4 regions of the Paenibacillus sp. FSL F4-0236 genome follow, and region 2 is predicted to be linked to each of the others. Evidence: predicted binding sites of a transcription regulator. Region 2 holds the regulator's gene; each other region holds the start of a gene.
The links. Region 2 encodes LexA, which represses DNA repair genes until DNA is damaged. Its sites were predicted from a motif close to CGAACATATGTTCG; they were not measured.

Region 1: addB (helicase-exonuclease AddAB subunit AddB) is a predicted target of LexA. The motif match lies at 2,331-2,344, and genes of this name have one in related genera.
Region 3: NSQ29_RS03810 (ImmA/IrrE family metallo-endopeptidase) is a predicted target of LexA. The motif match lies at 2,548-2,561, and genes of this name have one in related genera.
Region 4: recA (recombinase RecA) is a predicted target of LexA. The motif match lies at 2,908-2,921, and genes of this name have one in related genera.

The regions. Positions count from the first base shown of each region.
Region 1 is NZ_JBBOBK010000001.1:692,021-696,163, forward strand. It holds gene NSQ29_RS03175 (DUF4097 family beta strand repeat-containing protein) at 422-1,096, opposite strand; gene NSQ29_RS03180 (MerR family transcriptional regulator) at 1,345-2,139, shown strand; gene addB (helicase-exonuclease AddAB subunit AddB) at 2,475-4,143, shown strand, end outside.
Region 2 is NZ_JBBOBK010000001.1:2,216,092-2,220,234, reverse strand. It holds gene NSQ29_RS10155 (HAD family hydrolase) at 1-190, opposite strand, end outside; gene NSQ29_RS10150 (hypothetical protein) at 224-751, opposite strand; gene NSQ29_RS10145 (DUF896 domain-containing protein) at 801-1,010, opposite strand; gene NSQ29_RS10140 (LysM peptidoglycan-binding domain-containing protein) at 1,120-1,533, opposite strand; gene lexA (transcriptional repressor LexA) at 1,829-2,455, shown strand; gene NSQ29_RS10130 (L,D-transpeptidase) at 2,729-3,067, shown strand; gene NSQ29_RS10125 (hypothetical protein) at 3,217-3,597, shown strand; gene NSQ29_RS10120 (hypothetical protein) at 3,833-4,143, shown strand, end outside.
Region 3 is NZ_JBBOBK010000001.1:825,781-829,923, forward strand. It holds gene NSQ29_RS03785 (hypothetical protein) at 1-333, opposite strand, end outside; gene NSQ29_RS03790 (RNA polymerase sigma factor) at 330-824, opposite strand; gene NSQ29_RS03795 (DUF3139 domain-containing protein) at 1,001-1,333, opposite strand; gene NSQ29_RS03800 (hypothetical protein) at 1,444-1,614, shown strand; gene NSQ29_RS03805 (hypothetical protein) at 1,738-1,929, opposite strand; gene NSQ29_RS03810 (ImmA/IrrE family metallo-endopeptidase) at 1,976-2,518, opposite strand; gene NSQ29_RS03815 (YjfB family protein) at 2,659-2,835, opposite strand; gene NSQ29_RS03820 (hypothetical protein) at 2,985-3,131, shown strand; gene NSQ29_RS03825 (NucA/NucB deoxyribonuclease domain-containing protein) at 3,210-3,641, opposite strand; gene NSQ29_RS03830 (cytidine deaminase) at 3,749-4,143, shown strand, end outside.
Region 4 is NZ_JBBOBK010000001.1:1,801,262-1,805,404, reverse strand. It holds gene rny (ribonuclease Y) at 1-557, opposite strand, end outside; gene NSQ29_RS08245 (regulatory protein RecX) at 874-1,605, opposite strand; gene recA (recombinase RecA) at 1,771-2,838, opposite strand; gene NSQ29_RS08235 (competence/damage-inducible protein A) at 3,138-4,143, opposite strand, start outside.

The sequences.
Region 1 (4,143 bases), 1.5 Mb from region 2:
GGAGTCTTCGATCGAGGCCTCTTTTTACGGATTTTTTGCTATGTTCTAAGAAGAGTAAGATTCGGGATTAACAAGGTATGTCCGCTTAGTCCGAAAAGTTGCCAAAACAGCACGAAATTCATGAATAGCGACTCCTGAATCCGAATGTAATCCAGAAAGTATAAGCCGCTGTAATGCGGCTTATACTTTATTTGGATGGAAGTCACGATCAAGCTTAATTTTGGGCCTCGGGTACATCATCAGATAATCGATTTACGGGTCGGATCAACAATTTTATCAAGGTGATTTTCCATTACAAGACGGATATTTTATCGGTTATAGGCCGGTGGAATAGTCGAAGAGGTAGGACCAGAAGTTTCAAAAGTGAAACAGGGGTTATCCCTTGTATTTGATTTCATACGAGCCAATATTTAACTACTGGCTACTCAGAAAATTGTAAGGTAATATCGCCGTTATTTGTATAAGCAGATAATTTTTTCGAACCATTCTCTTTATTGGCAGGCAAATTGCTATCTCCTTTCTTTACCTTGCTTAAGATCGCGAAATCATCATATGACCCTGAAATTGAACCGCTAATATTTCCGTTTTTTGTTTCAAGGGTTATAGCCGTTCCTACATTCAATTTGTCCAGTTGGATATTTCCGTTATTTATGTTTACTTCCACTGTCCCTAAAAACACGATTGTCGGTAATACAATACTTTCATTTGATGTTTTTAAAGTCAAATTTTTTAAAGTTGCATCAGGTATCGATACCTGAATAGTTCTGGTTACTTGCGAGCCTTTTCCTCCGATATAGTCGTTCCATTCCTTATTACTGTCACTTACCATTGACAGTTCTTTATCGTCAGATAGATCAATCTTGTAAAAATCTTTCTCACTTTCATAGTAAACAATATGAATTTGTTCATCTTTAGATTTGAGGATATTTATTTTTTTGTCCTTTACATCAATTGTTAAGGTATCAATCTTTTGGGCAGGTATGGTGTAATTTTTTTCCTCCATGGAAGTGGAGTCGGAGGAACATCCTGCTAATGATATCAATAGTGTCACCAATGTGCCTATAGTAGTTAGTAATTTTTTTGCAGTACTTTTCATTGTAAAATGCTCCTTCGTTAAATCATTTTTCTTTTAAATATAGCCAGTCCTACGAATGCCAATCTTAAGCTGCCATGCAGACAAATTCCGATATACAACAAAGGATAATCCTTTGATACATGATTTAGTTCTTCATATTTGCCTTCCTCTCTGGTAATAAATTCATTTTGTATTTCGTTGCGTTTATCAGTCGCATATGTTTTAATCATCATAAACTTTTGTGTTACAAAAAGGTCAAGAGGGTAGATATGAACAACTATTTTACAATTAAGCAAGCAGCAGAGATCGTAGAGATGACCACTGAGACCTTGCGGCACTATGATCGTATTGGATTAGTCAAGCCATGCCATAAAGATGAATTGTCGGGATATCGATACTATTCCGAGCAGGAGCTCGTAAAGCTGCAAACCATTGAACTGCTCAAAGCAATGGACCTTACTTTAATGGATATTAAAGATATTTTGCAGCAGAATGATCTCTCTAAAGTAATTGCATTTCTAAAACAAGCAGAAAAAAGAGCAGACGATAAAATTGCTCGTCTGCAGTATGCAAAATCGAAAATTAAACGTGCCTATCTACATTATGAAAATAAGTTCCACGATGGTTATAGTCAAAGTGAAAATTACTTTGTCAGACACATAGAGGAAAGGGTAATTATGCTTTCGAATAAAATGGAAAGCCCCACACTTAAGAATTTATGGGACTATCACAGACATTTCTATCAACAAATTGAAACGTCTCTGCATTCACAATTTCTGTTTGAAGATATGGCAGGAATGTTCACGACTGAAGGAATAACACGATTATTTGCTGTTTGCTTGAAATATCCGTCTTTAGAGGGGCTGACTGTGCTACCAGAAGGGGACTATCTGTGTGCAATTTGTACCGAAGAGAATAAGAATGCTGTATTACAAAATTTACTTGAAAGGGCAAAGACGGAATACGATGTGTGTCCAGATTTTGTTCTTCATAACATTATTGTGACTGGAATATTGCAGTGGGATTATCAGATACAACTGTTCATTAAGAAACGCTCATGTTAGATGAAATACAAAGGAAAGGTTTAGGAAAAGAAAAATATTTGATTGAAAGTCGCTAATTTAGCGGCTTTTTTTGATTAAGGAATCATGTTTCTTGCTTAACAAACTAGAAATACTAAACAGCAAGTCACCAAAATACAATAGTTGCTGTTTACTTCGTAGCTTTTTTATTGTAAATCATTAGAAAATACTAGCAAACGCATGTTCTGATATGTGCAGCTATGTTATACTGAGGGGACGAGGAACGACTGAACTTTTTCATTTGAACATTATCAAACGGTGAGTATTTCACCTTGTATCATATACATTTTCTCCGCTACGGAAGGAGTCTATCATTTATGTCGGTAACCTTTTTACTAGGCCGCTCTGGTAGTGGCAAGACAACAAAAATATGGGAGTCTATTTCTTCTTCATTAGAGAAGGAGCCTCTTGGCGCGCCGATCATTATTCTTGTACCGGAACAAGGTTCCTTTGGAGCAGAACGGGGGCTTTTGACCGTAGGGAATGTGAAGGGAAGCATTCGGGCGCAGACACTGAGCTTTTCTCGGCTTGCCTATCGAGTGAAACAGGAAACTGGAGGCAGCGCTAGTCTGCCGATCAGTGAAGAAGGTAAAAAGATGTTGATTTACAAAATCATCAGTCGCCGTAAAGAGGAACTGAAATTATTCGGTGCCTCTGCCGACAGACCGGGTTTTGTCGAACGGTTGAATCAACTGCATACGGAGATGAAGCGTTGCTGCTTGGCTTCCTCTGATTTAGAGGAGCAGTTATCCGCAATGCGAGGCGCTATTGCAAGAAGTCCTATTCTTGAAGGCAAGCTGGATGATTTACAGCTGGTATTCAGCGATTTAGAGAAGGAAATGTCACGCCTCTATATCGACGAAGAGGATCGTTTAGCGGAACTAGCTGAGCATATTCCTGATTCCTCTTACATTCGCGGGGCGGAGATTTGGGTAGATGGGTTCCACGGCTTTACCCCGCAGGAATTCGTAGTGCTTCGTGAATTGATGCAGCAAGCATCGAAGCTGACCGTGTCCCTTACACTTGATCGTTCGTATCCCTATGGAGATCAGTTGAATGAGCTTGAATTGTTTCACCCAACTGCGGTTACTTACATTAAACTGTGTGGAATAGCTGAAGAGCTAGGCATTGATGTGTGGGACGAGCTTCTGGAGCCAGCGGTTCTTCCGCGTTTTGAAGAAAGTCCTGTTCTTGCTCATCTCGAAAGGGGATATGACCGCCGAAAGGTCTGGATGGGTGCAGATGAACTGGCAAATGAAGCGATATCTATAGGCGCAGCAGTTTCTCACAGAGCAGAGGTTGAGGGAGCACTGCGTGAAATGATCAGACTGGCGCGAGATGAAGGTGCAAAATATGGTGAAATGGCCGTATTGATGCGTAATATTGGAGATTACGAGCAACTGATTAAACCGTTGTTCCAAGATTACGGAGTACCTTTTTTTCTGGATCAGAAGGTAAATGAGCTGCACCATCCATTGGTAGAGTTTGTACGTTCCGCATTGGATGTGGTGCGTCGACGCTGGCGCTTCGAGGATGTATTCCGCTGTGTAAAGACAGAGCTTTTGCTACCGCTGGACGGTAGTATTACGCGTGAGGATATGGACGCCTTAGAGAATTATGTGCTGGCTTGTGGGATTCAAGGGTATCGCTGGACGGATGGCCGTTCATGGAAAGGGATTCCTAGCTTGTCGCTGGAAGGCGGCAGACAGATGGATGAAGAACTGCTTGCTACAATGGAGCGATGCCGTGCTCGTATAACGGGTCCTCTATTTGCTTTTGAGAAACGGATACAGAAGAGTAGAAGCGGCCTTGAACTATGTACCGCAGTGTACAAGCTGCTTGATGAGACGGATGTTGCTCGGAAGCTGGAGAAACTTAGTGTCGGTGCTATGGAGAAGGGGCAACCCGAGAAGGCTAGAGAACATAGTCAGCTGTGGGGTGCAGTGCTTGATCTGCTAGATCAGATCGTCGAGATGATGGGCAACG
Region 2 (4,143 bases):
TCTTTGTAAACGGGTTCGTTTCGTAGGATTCATATAGTCCAATGGCTTCTTTACGCACCGCAAGTTCCAGTTCTTGTGGATCAATCGTATCCCCAGCGGCTTCACATGCAGAACGAAATGCTTCATTAACGCTCCGATCATCCCAGAGCAGTGTATCATCAAGGTCAAATAGTACGGCGGAAATTGGCATTACAGGTCTCCCTCTCCCATGGCTGGTTAATTTCTATTCGTGAACTACTTCAATTTGGTGAGCTTTTGCGAATGCTTCCAGTCGAGTCCCCATTGCATTGGTATCATAACGATTCATAAGTCTGGTAAAAATCCATTTCGTGCGTTTGCCTTTATGCTTAATTACAACAGCTCCACGCGAAAGGATGATTTTCTCAATATCAGAAGCTGGCAGATAACGTTCGCGGTTGAATTTTATAGTAGATAGTCTAGCATTCTCTACCTTCAAGTACGGACGTCGGAAGAACAGAAGTGCCGCTAGTAAGTAGTACAAAACGACTCCTAGCCAGTTCATAAGCATACCATTACCTTTGGCTTGGTCCACTGAACCAATCATCCAAAACATAGTACCAAGCACTAATAACACTACTGGAAATGCAATGTTACGGCCTTTAAAGGTTTCGCTGTTCTTACCAGGAGATTTAGATTTAGATGCGTAAATCGTTTCCTTCCCCTGTTTCTTTCTTTGCTTATTAATTTGCTGCGTGTTGCGTTGAACCATTCTTTCCCAAGAACGGGCCATATGCGTTCCCCCTAGTCATCCAGTAATATCTATGAAAAGGAACAGGGTGTTAATGCTTACGCCCCTTGTTACCTTGTTCATGCTCATCATTATCGACCAATTCAATCGTATTCAATTGTGCTCGGAAGTTATTGCGAATATTCCCCAAATAAATTTCACGAAGCTTGGCGCGTTCCGCCGTTTCCTCTTGATTAAGGCCTACGCTCTTCTGTTTGCGTGCCAATTCGTTAATACGCGCGACCAACTCATCAATATTCAAAACTTTCCCTCCCCTTATAAATTAATTCTAACTCTGCCATGAGAAAAAGAGCTTGTCAAGGTTTACTCCCTGCAAGCTCTTCATGTCCTCTTATTATGTTCTTAGAATATTAATAAATAGGTAAAGTGAGAATATCTCCAGCATTAATCTGACTACCTTTAATGCCATTGGATTTTTTAATTCCTTCTATATATACAGCCGTTTTCATATCAGAAGGTTTATTCTCAAGAGCAATACTCCAAAGTGTATCTCCACGTTCAACCACTACGCGCTTCTCATCCTTCATTAAAGTAGTAGATCCTGCAAATACATTACCTACTACTGTAAGTCCTGATAGTACGAGCACGATGATCAATGTCAGTTTAATAACAAAATCTCTTCGGAACAAACGCATCAAGCCTTCAAGCAAAAGCTCTGTAATTTCTTTAATCTGAGCTGAATAACGGGTAATAGGATTATGTCCTAAAGATTCAACCACTGGGGCTTTATCGTAGATGCTGCGGTATGTACTGTATTTTAACATGAATATCATCCTCCAAACACTTGTTCTTACTTTTGAAATTATAATAACACGAACATGTGTTTTGTTCAATACTATTTTAGAACAATTGTTCTCTTTTTTTCAGAGGTTACTATTTACCATATTCTTCATATAAAGAATCACTCTTATCGTTTAGATGAAGGAAACGCAATCAATACAAGACTACCATTTATTAACTCTTTCGAATTAATATTTATAATAGTTAGAACTTATGTTTGTGCGAACGGTAGTTCTATGTTATAATTTTCCCAAACATTACTATATGGGGTTGATTCCAATGTCAAAGATTTCAAGTCGCCAGCTGGCGATCCTGGAATTTATACGTAGCGAAGTCCGCAGCAAGGGTTATCCTCCTTCCGTCCGGGAGATTGGAGAAGCTGTTGGTCTTGCTTCCAGCTCCACAGTTCACGGTCATTTAGATCGGCTAGAGAAGAAGGGACTTATCCGTCGAGATCCAACGAAGCCTCGTGCGATAGAATTGCTTGGCCAAGAGGATTCCGAGAATGTCCATCATTTCGCGCAAACCGTCGCTCGCATTCCTGTCGTAGGTAAGGTTACCGCCGGGGTTCCTATCACTGCTACTGAGAATATTGAAGACTACTTCCCGCTTCCAACTCACTATGTTGGAGATAACAAAGTATTTATGTTATCGGTTCAAGGTGACAGTATGGTCGAAGCTGGGATTATGAATGGCGACTATGTTATTGTTCGTCAACAACAAACGGCTGATAACGGAGATATCGTTGTAGCTATGACCGAAGAAGATGAAGCAACCGTTAAGACTTTTTATAAAGAACGTGATCATATACGTCTTCAGCCGGAGAATCCGGCGTACGAGCCTCTTCGCCTTAATCGCGTGACCATTCTCGGCAGAGTTATCGGATTATTTCGAGATATCCACTAAGTATGCACTCCTACCAAGCGAAAACGGATACCGTCCTTTAAAGGACGGTATCCGTTTCTACGAGAAGTATAAGGATAGGATATATCGTAAAAATATATACTTTCTTTTATTTTTTAAAAAGCTGTTCTGCAAATGCAGAACAGCTTTTTCACTGTTATCAAACCCCATTTATCAATCACAGAACATTTGTTCCCATAAGCTAAAATGACCATTTTTAATGAATAACCGTTTAGGCATCCTCCTCATATCTTAATTAGAAAGGAGTGTTGCACAATGCCAAATTACCGGATTATAGTTGATCTGACGCAGCGTATGCTTTATCTTCTTGATAACGACATTGTGATCAGGGGCTTCCCAGTCGGAATCGGTAAAATGTTAACTCAATCACCACTCGGTGAATTCACAATCATTAACAAACAACCCGATCCAGGTGGTCCATTTGGGGTCTTTTGGATGGGTCTATCTAAGCCTCACTATGGGATACATGGAAATAATGATCCCTCATCCATAGGGCACGAAGTATCCCACGGTTGTATTCGTATGTACAATAAAGATGTGTTAGCACTAGCTGCGATTGTTCCTATTGGAACACGAGTAACGATCAGGAATTAAATCTATCTCTATAGATAAACACGCCTCACTCATGGTTCAATGGAGGGGGCGTGTTTGTATTTATGTATTTTTGATGACCTAATAGGAATTATGTGGTTATATGTCGAATAATGTTAACAGGATTTCAAATTGAAAGGAAGTGTCTCGTTTTGAACAACTCAAAAATTAGAACCCTCGTCGATTTTAAAGTCGATGCACTTGTTAAACTCTCTGGCTTATTGTTAAATAACGATCAAGCGAGTGGAAAAAAAGTAAATTTACTCACCTCATTCGGCAGTATTCAAGGGACCATCTCCCCTTCCACCTCCAATAAAGAGGATGTTTTTGACTTAAAATCTCTAATGGATGATGTCATTGTAGATGAATACATATCTTATTTAGGTGCGGAACATCCCGATAAAAATTTCAGCTATAACTTTGTAGTCCTTAATGATGTTTCTGTAAGACCCTATACTCACTATGAATCTCCGATCGAATACAAACAGCTAATTGTTTATACCGATCAAATCACAGCCTTCAATTTCTTATGATTTTGACATATTTATTTTAAAAAGCTCTCAACAAAGCACTCCAGCAGTTGCCCCAATTTTGCACTCAGCTCGCAAAATCGGCAGATCTCTGGGTGCTTTCTCTTTTTCTAATCAGTAGTCGTTTCCTAAATTCCCACGATTTTCGCTCTTAACAGATACTAGTAGAGAGAATTCAGGCATATCTTTCAATAAGCAATAAATCTTGCTCTACTGAGATCTTTGGAGGTGTGATTACATGCTGATTTTCTTGATGTATATGTTTGCCATTGTAGGAGGAATCTTAATTCTAAGTGCCGTTATTATAGAATTAAAAAAACTATCTACTTCTTCTGAACTTTCTAAGCTGTTAAACGCAACCTCATCTTTTAATATTATATTCACCAAAACATTCATTCCGCCCAATCAATCGCACTTGATCGCCCTTAATGAACCTTATAAAAAAATAGCAATAGGTACCAGCAATCCGAAAACAAGCAAAAAGGCAATAGCAAAGCTATACTCGTTCGACAATATAATGGGATCAGAGATTGTTGTTAACGCACTAAC
Region 3 (4,143 bases), 1.4 Mb from region 2:
AACGCCAGATTTGGTATCTGGCAGTTCCAACTTGGGGATAACAATGCTTCCGGACGCATTTATGCCAGAATTGTCTGGTTGGTTTGGACCTGGAGTTACCTGAGCGATTTGCCCTTGAGTACTCTGGCCATTTAACTGCTGCCATATATTAGGTGCAGCTAAGCCGATCCCGGCGGCGAGGACGATACTTGCCGCGATATAAACCGTCTTGCGTGGACGTTTCCGCTCCTGCTGTTGCTCCAGTTTGTCGATCAATTCTTTTTTCATCTCTTCACCTGGTTTCATAGAATCCACCGCTTTCTTGTATAATGTTCGAAACTGATCTTCTTTCATTGTGATTCCACTCCTTCCAGCTCCAGTTTTAACAGTTGCCGTCCCCGCTGAAGTCTCATCTTCACGGCAGACTGACTAATCTGCAGAATCTTGCTGATTTCCTGGATGGGATAGTCCTCGTAATAATAAAGATGGATTACGGTTTTATACTTCATAGGCATCGCCATAACTAACTGCAGTAGAGCCAAATCCTCGGGAGTGTCTACCGCAATCGGCTCAGCATTTTCCAGTTTAACCTCGCGCTTGCGCCAGCCTCTGCCCAGTAATGTTTTACAATGATTGGTGATTACCCGGATCAGCCATGCTTTCTGATGTTCAGCGTCTATGAACTTTGGTGCTTTTTCTATCAGTTTGATGAAGGTGTCCTGAGTGGCCTCTTCGGCATCTTGGCGGTTGCCTAAATGGACCAAAGCAATCCGGAACAGCATATCTGCGTAGATTTCGTAACTCTTTATCACATGATTTCCCGGCCGGGTCATGGATCGTTGCATGATTCTATGCCCCCTTTACCTATAACACCATTTAGGACGGCATTTGGTCACATTATGTTCCTGAGAAAATTTGTTAGCGTCTAGATCAAGGGTTAGAATCTAAAAAAGGCGCGATTGCCCCAGCAGCCATATCATGACTACTGAGACAATCGCGCCTTTATAATAGAAGTTCCCCTTTACGGGAGGCCCTCCTCAATATGTTTATATGTATAGTTTGGATCAAACCTTTTTACAAGAGCCATGCTATATTGATAAATCCGATCCTTCTCTTTTCGATAAAAGTATCTTGCGTTAGGTTCATCTGCAAAAATCACCGTTGTACTTACGACGGGAGCCTTACTAATCTGGGTGTGTACTTTATAAAGATCTTCATTCTTATAATCTCTCGTAGCTACCAAATAATGAATCACTTCATTGTCCATATGATTTCGGAAGGCCTGAAGCGCTAAAGAAGCGACTCCATATACAATAACGAAGGTAATAAGAATTATTTTTGTTCTTTTCTTCATTAATTCCCTCCATTTAGCTAAAATGTATATATTATAAGATAATATATTGTGACTGGTATGTCATATCTATTGTATCTTGTAATCTACACATTAGAAGGGTGGAGAGAAAGATGACGCAGCAAGAAGAAAAAATACAGGAGCTGGAGCGGCGAATTAAGGTATTGGAGAATCATACTAGTCCCAGCCTACCAGGTCTCAGAATCTTATGGTTTATTATTTGGGGAGTTGTGGGTATGTTCCTCATTCTAATTCTTATTGGTTTGATTCAATTTGTCGCATAACAGAGCTTATAATTACATATAAGGCAGCAAATTTCCTGCCGATAGTTAAACCCGCGTAGGTAAAGAATTGCCTGGGTATACTATACTTGCTGCCTTTTTATTATGAACTTACACAAATCATCTTCAGTCTTCTTTGGGTTCTTGCAATAAAATGGAGAAGGTCCCCGTTTCATGATCCACTTCAATCGACTCGATCCCAACAAAATCCGGAATTTCGGGGTGTACTGCATCTACGTTATAATCTGGATGAGTCATCAATAATTCAATTACTTTAATGGCTTCCATATCGATCCCCCTTGCGAGAAATTCCACCATAATTAATGGTCCTTCATTGCGACTACCCTTATTATCTCCGCAGTCATTATTGAATATGTGTTAATCGTTCTTCGTTTCTTCCCATCACGGCCAATAATTGCCCCTGAAAAACACGTCTTTGAATTTGATCAATCCGCTGTAAAGCCAGCTCGCTTGGCACTTGAAATTCTGCTGCAAGATAGCTGATTGCATCTTCCCGTTGCTCAGGCAATGTCATGCGGGAGATCATGGAGTAGGGCATAGCTGCATAAAGAATAAATCGCTCAGATTCATCCTCCTGTGCCCGCGTAAAATGTTCTGGCATCAATATTTGATCAGTACCATGGCGGAGCAGATGACAGAGCTCATGGAGAAACTCTAGCCGCTGCAGACTGGCTGGAAGCCGGTTGTCAATAAACATGGTGTACATCCCCGCTGATGCTTCGATGCTCTTGCTTCTTACATCCAAATAATGAACCCAAATATTAAGCCGTTCTGCAATATAAGCAATCGAAATTTGCGAAGGCTGAGTAAGGTTCAGACGCTTGTATAAATCTTCTGTCCACTTCTCCAGCGCAGTCATTTGATAATAGGATTTCATGTTATTCATATCATTCACCTCATTCAGAATCAGTTATAGGATCGTATGTTCGCATAAATGAGCAAAAGAAAAGCCCGAAGGCTATGTAAAGTAAAAAACATAAGGACACATAAGAACGAGTGTTCTCGTGTGTCCTTAGCATAAAGCAATTAAACACTAATATCAAGTGTTTTTCCTAAATTCGGAGCAACGCTTTTGCCCAGCATTTCCACCATCGTTTGACTCTGGGTTTCAGCCTGATTTTTGGCAATATTCATGACTTGTATTCCTACATTTTGAGCTAAGGATGCCTGGCTCATTGCCATTGATAATGCGGCTATATCCATATTGCACCTCCTTCGTGTATATCCTGTTTATCGACAGTGCCTACCTAATTCATTAGGTGAATAGCATTTGTTTGCCAGTTCGCCCAAACGGCTTATCTCCTTTTTACATATCTTGTGCTGTAGTCATTAATCATTAGGAGGAATTAATTATGGGAATGGAACATTGTGGTTGTAACGTAGGTCCTGTAGTAAGCCCAGTAAATGTAGGTCCGGTGTGTAGTCCTTTTACTTCAACAGGAGCTATTCTGGTACTCTTCATCTTGCTGGTTATCATCACTAAAGCTTGCTTATTCTAAGCTAGCTGATGCACATTGTAGCCCCATCCGGTATACCGGATGGGGCTATTCTTTTGAAGCACTGTTCACGTTAGCTTATTATTTGAACATAAATTCTACGCGGGTTCCATCCGCATAATCTTCTAACTGATTGCCAACCCAGCTTCCTGCGCCGCGGTTATCTTTTGGGGTTATGTATTCAATGTCGGCCCCTTTGCCGCCTTCATTACACATGGCCATGGGCCATTCATCGCGGTCGTAGCCTTTTTTGGTGGGGATCCCTTTTAAGGATTCTTTGCGGTTGTCTTCAGCCTGCTCACGGTTAATCGTGCACGTCGCGGACTCCCCTTTAGCAATCGCGTCCTGAATGTGCTTAGCAGTCTCAGGATAACGATCTGATGGGAAGATCAGCTGAACAACTTCTGAATCAGATGTGGACGAGGGGGCTGACGGATCTCCGTTCTGTTCATACCAGTAACCGCCCAAAGCAAGTAACACAATAATGATGAGACTGGTGAGTAATTTCTGTATTTTCAAATCTGCTCCTCCTTTTTTGGAACTTAAAATAGTATATCTTATATCATAATGCAGTGCGATTTAATATACTTAGGAAAAATAAGAGGAGGACGGAATTGGATATGGAGTATTTGATTACGATTGAAGATCAGACGCTTATAGCCTCTGCTGAAGATATTATTACTAGACGCTATGAATGGGGAAGACACCATGTAGGGGCGGCGCTCCGTACTAAGACGGGGGAAATCTTTACAGCGGTACATGTAGAAGCTAGCATGGGACGAATTACAGTCTGTGCAGAAGCGATGGTGATTGGAAAAGCGATATCCGAAGGCTACAAGGAATTTGATACGATTGTTGCGGTAAGGCATTCTGATCCGGACAGCGAGGAAAGAGAAATTAAAGTAGTTTCTCCCTGCGGGATGTGCCGTGAGTTAATTGCTGATTACGGGAAGGATTGCAAAGTTATTGTATCCGAGGACGGCCGGTTAGCTAAATATGATATTTCTGAATTACT
Region 4 (4,143 bases), 410 kb from region 2:
ATTTCGCGGGATTTCTTATCCGCTTCCTCTTTCGCCTGCTGTTCAATCTCTTTGATCATTTGAGCCGTTTCATGGCGAACTTCTTGCTCAACATTGCTAAGAATAATACTTCTTGCATCCTCGATGCTTAAATTGGAAATTCTCTCCAATTCAGTGACTTGGTTTTTGTAAATAACATCAATTTGCTGTTGGGTTTCATCAATTCGTTTCTCTTTGTTAGCTACTTGTTCTTCTTTTCTTTCAAGCGATTCCATTTTTTTATCCAGAGATTCTTCCTTTTGCAGCAAACGTCTCTCTTGCCGTTGGATTTCATTCCGACGTTCACGAGTTTCTTTCTCAGCTTCAGTACGGATTCTATGGACTTCGTCCTTAGCTTCCAATACTGTTTCTTTCTTCAGCGCCTCTGCGTCTTTCTTCGCGTTCTCCACGATGACTACGGCTTCTCTTTCTGCGCTTTGAATTTTAGCTTCTGCAAGGGATTTACGAATAAAATAACCGAACCCAAAGAATAATGCAGCTACAACGAGAACGATAATGACCCAGATCCATGCTTGCATCTGTTCACCTCCTCGTTGGTTCCTCTCCAAGGTATATCCCTGGGAATTGTGCAGTTGTTAAACTATCCGTTCATCACCATACAAAAAACCGGTAAATAACCGATTGCCATACTGCACATGCTGCACATGCACACTGCCCGCCTTATCCGGCGATTACATTTCATATGAGTTGTACGCGAACCGTTTTAAAAAGTCACCTTTTTGGGAAGGAAAAAGGATTCTTACTTTATGCCGATTCATGTTATATTTTATTATTTATAAAAAGACATTGTCAAGAGAGTCGATATGCGCATTAATGTCAAGAGAATCAGTGAGTCTAGTAAAATTCCTCATCTTCACCCTCATAATTGTCTTCCTCAAGTAAAGTATTGATCACTTGTCGCACCATATCACCCGAGAATCCACGCCGCATTAAGAAGGCTCCAGTCTTTCTGCGCTTATCTGTGGCTTCACCACGAATAAGATTCCATTTCTTACGACCAATCTGAAGTGCACTCTCTAGTTCTTGTTCAGGACTGACATTCTCCAGTGCTTCCGAGATCAAGGTTTTGTCGATTCCTTTCTCACGTAGCTCTTGGCGAATCCACATTTTCCCTTTTCGCTGGTTCGTAATGCGTTGCTCGGCCCATTGCTTTGCATACAAGGGGTCATCAAGAAATCTTTCCTGCTGTAGCCGTTGCACCACTTCCGCAATAATAGTCTCCCCTATTTCCTTCTGCCGTAAACGGCGAGTCATTTCCATAGCGGTACGTGGCTTCCGTTCTAGATAACGAAGTCCTTCTACATAAGCTCGTTGTCGCTCATCAGCAACAACAATTTCCTCCAAATCGGCTTTCATAAAAGAATTTCCAGTAATCATCCGATATTTAATCATGACGTCTTCGTGTACAGTCATGTTATAGGCTCCGAAATGTATGATGTAGCGGTGGTCCGACTTCTTCTGACGTTCTACCTTAGTAATTTCTAAAAGTTCTCCATCAGGAAAATCAGATAGGACCTGTACGTCCTGCTCATCCGATTCAAAATCCATATCCAGCTGTATTACCATAGTTGCTTGTCACCTCATAGCAATAAAATATCCCCACAAAGTGCGGCTTAACTTCGGTGCGTACTCAGGTACTTTGGGGGGACCCCAAATATATATGTTCTTACACTGTTAAGAAAAGACACCCTGCAACAATGAATCACAGGGCGTCCTATTCCTTAGTAAATTCTATTGTTCGATTTCGAGAAGTAGCTTTTCTTCTTCCTCTTGCTCTGCAATGATTTCCGCTTCATTTGGTGCAGCAACAATAGTGGACAGGTTACTTGCTTCACGGATCTTGTTCTCAATGATAAGTGCAATATCTTGATGTTCTTTCAAGAACTGTTTGGCATTCTCACGTCCTTGACCGAGACGCTCACCCTCATAGGAATACCAAGCACCACTCTTATTCACGATGTCCATTTCAGTACCGATGTCTACAAGACTTCCTTCTCTGGAAATCCCTTCACCATACATGATATCAACATCAGCTTGTTTAAATGGAGGTGCTACCTTATTCTTCACAATCTTGATCTTGGTGCGGTTACCTACAACGTCGTTACCCATCTTAATACTTTCGACACGGCGAACATCCAACCGTACGGAAGAGTAGAATTTCAACGCCCGACCACCCGGTGTTGTCTCAGGGTTACCGAACATAACACCAATTTTCTCACGAAGCTGGTTAATAAAGATAGCAATTGTATTCGATTTACTAATGGCACCAGATAGCTTCCGAAGCGCTTGAGACATCAAACGAGCCTGTAGGCCGACGTGAGAGTCACCCATATCACCTTCGATTTCCGCTTTAGGAACCAACGCAGCTACGGAGTCAACGACAATAATGTCTACTGCACCACTACGGACAAGTGCTTCAGCAATCTCAAGTGCCTGTTCACCCGTATCTGGCTGAGATAGCAACAATTCATCAATGTTTACGCCCAAGTTACGTGCATACTTCGGATCGAGCGCATGCTCAGCATCGATAAATGCAGCTTGTCCTCCTTGTTTTTGCACTTCTGCAATAGCATGAAGAGCAACAGTCGTTTTACCGGAGGATTCAGGTCCGTATACTTCAATAATACGTCCCTTTGGAAGTCCGCCTATACCTAACGCAATATCAAGTGCCAAAGATCCGCTAGGTACAACTTCCACTTGCATATGAGTGGATTCTCCCAGTTTCATGATCGAACCTTTACCAAATTGTTTTTCTATTTGACGAAGCGCCATATCAAGCGCTGCACGACGATCTGACAATCAGACCACTTCCTTCACTGTTTATAATAATATAATAACGTGTTTTTGAGGTCTTGCCAAGCTTTTTTTCGAACATACATTCGTTTTTTTTGTCTCAAGCGTTAATTATCCCTTTTATTGTAAGCCTCCCTCCGGACATAGAAGTTAACTGATTTCTCTACTTCACCGGACATCAACGACTTATGATCAAAACCAAAACAGCGATCAAAATCTCCGCAGATATACAAAAAACCGCAGCAAAGAAATCTCAGTGCCACGGTTCTTCCGTATGTCTCAATTATAACTGGGCTAATCTCCCATTACAAGTCTGAGCCTTCAAGAGGTGTCTCCACCTTCCGTTCCTCAAGTCTGCGCCATAGACGATACAACAGAGCTTTAACAGTACGCAGTCGTATATTTTCACGTGTACCTTTAAGATTAAGCTCGTATACTTCTGTCTTACGCCCGCGTTCAGCTAAACCAATAAATACAAGTCCAACTGGCTTACGTTCAGAATAGCCTGGTCCTGCTACACCAGTTACAGATAAACCGAAATCACTATCTGCGATCATTCTCACCTGATCAGCTAACACCTCGGCAACTTCACGACTAACTGCCCCTGGAGCATCTGGCCCCTCCAAATAAGCACTTGGCACATTCAGAAGTTTTTTCTTCAGGTCGTTGGAATAACAGACGATTCCTCCCGCAAACATCGAAGCACTGCCTGGAATGTTAGTTATACTCTCCATCAGCAAGCCTCCCGTGCAACTCTCTGCCGCACTTAAAGTCAGACCTGCATCCGCCATCCAATCCACAATCAATTGCTCCAGTGGCACATCAATATTTGCATATAAATGTTCTGGCAAAATCTCTTTGATCTGTTTCTCCAGAATCTCCAGCTTCTTGTAAGCTTCATGCTCGGAAGGCGCCTTTGTCGAAATACGAACGGTTACCTCTCCCTCTTTAGCGTAAGGAGCTATGGTTGGGTCTGTCTGGCTGTGAATAAGATCAATGAGCTTATCCTCAAGCAGTGATTCTCCGATACCGGCAAATTTAAGCATTTTAGAATAAAGTGGCATTTCTGTCGTTAGAGCGTGCTGCTGGAGCCACGGTACAGCTTTATCTACGAACATCGGCTTCATCTCGCGAGGCGGACCAGGAAGCACAATATAATATTTTTTTTCATGCTCAAAAGCAATGCCAACAGCAAGACCAATCTCATTTGGCAAAGGTGTAGTTCCTTCAATTATAAGTGCCTGTTTACGATTATTCTCCGTCATTACAATCTTTCGATCATCAAAGAAACGTTGTACATGATCCATTGCC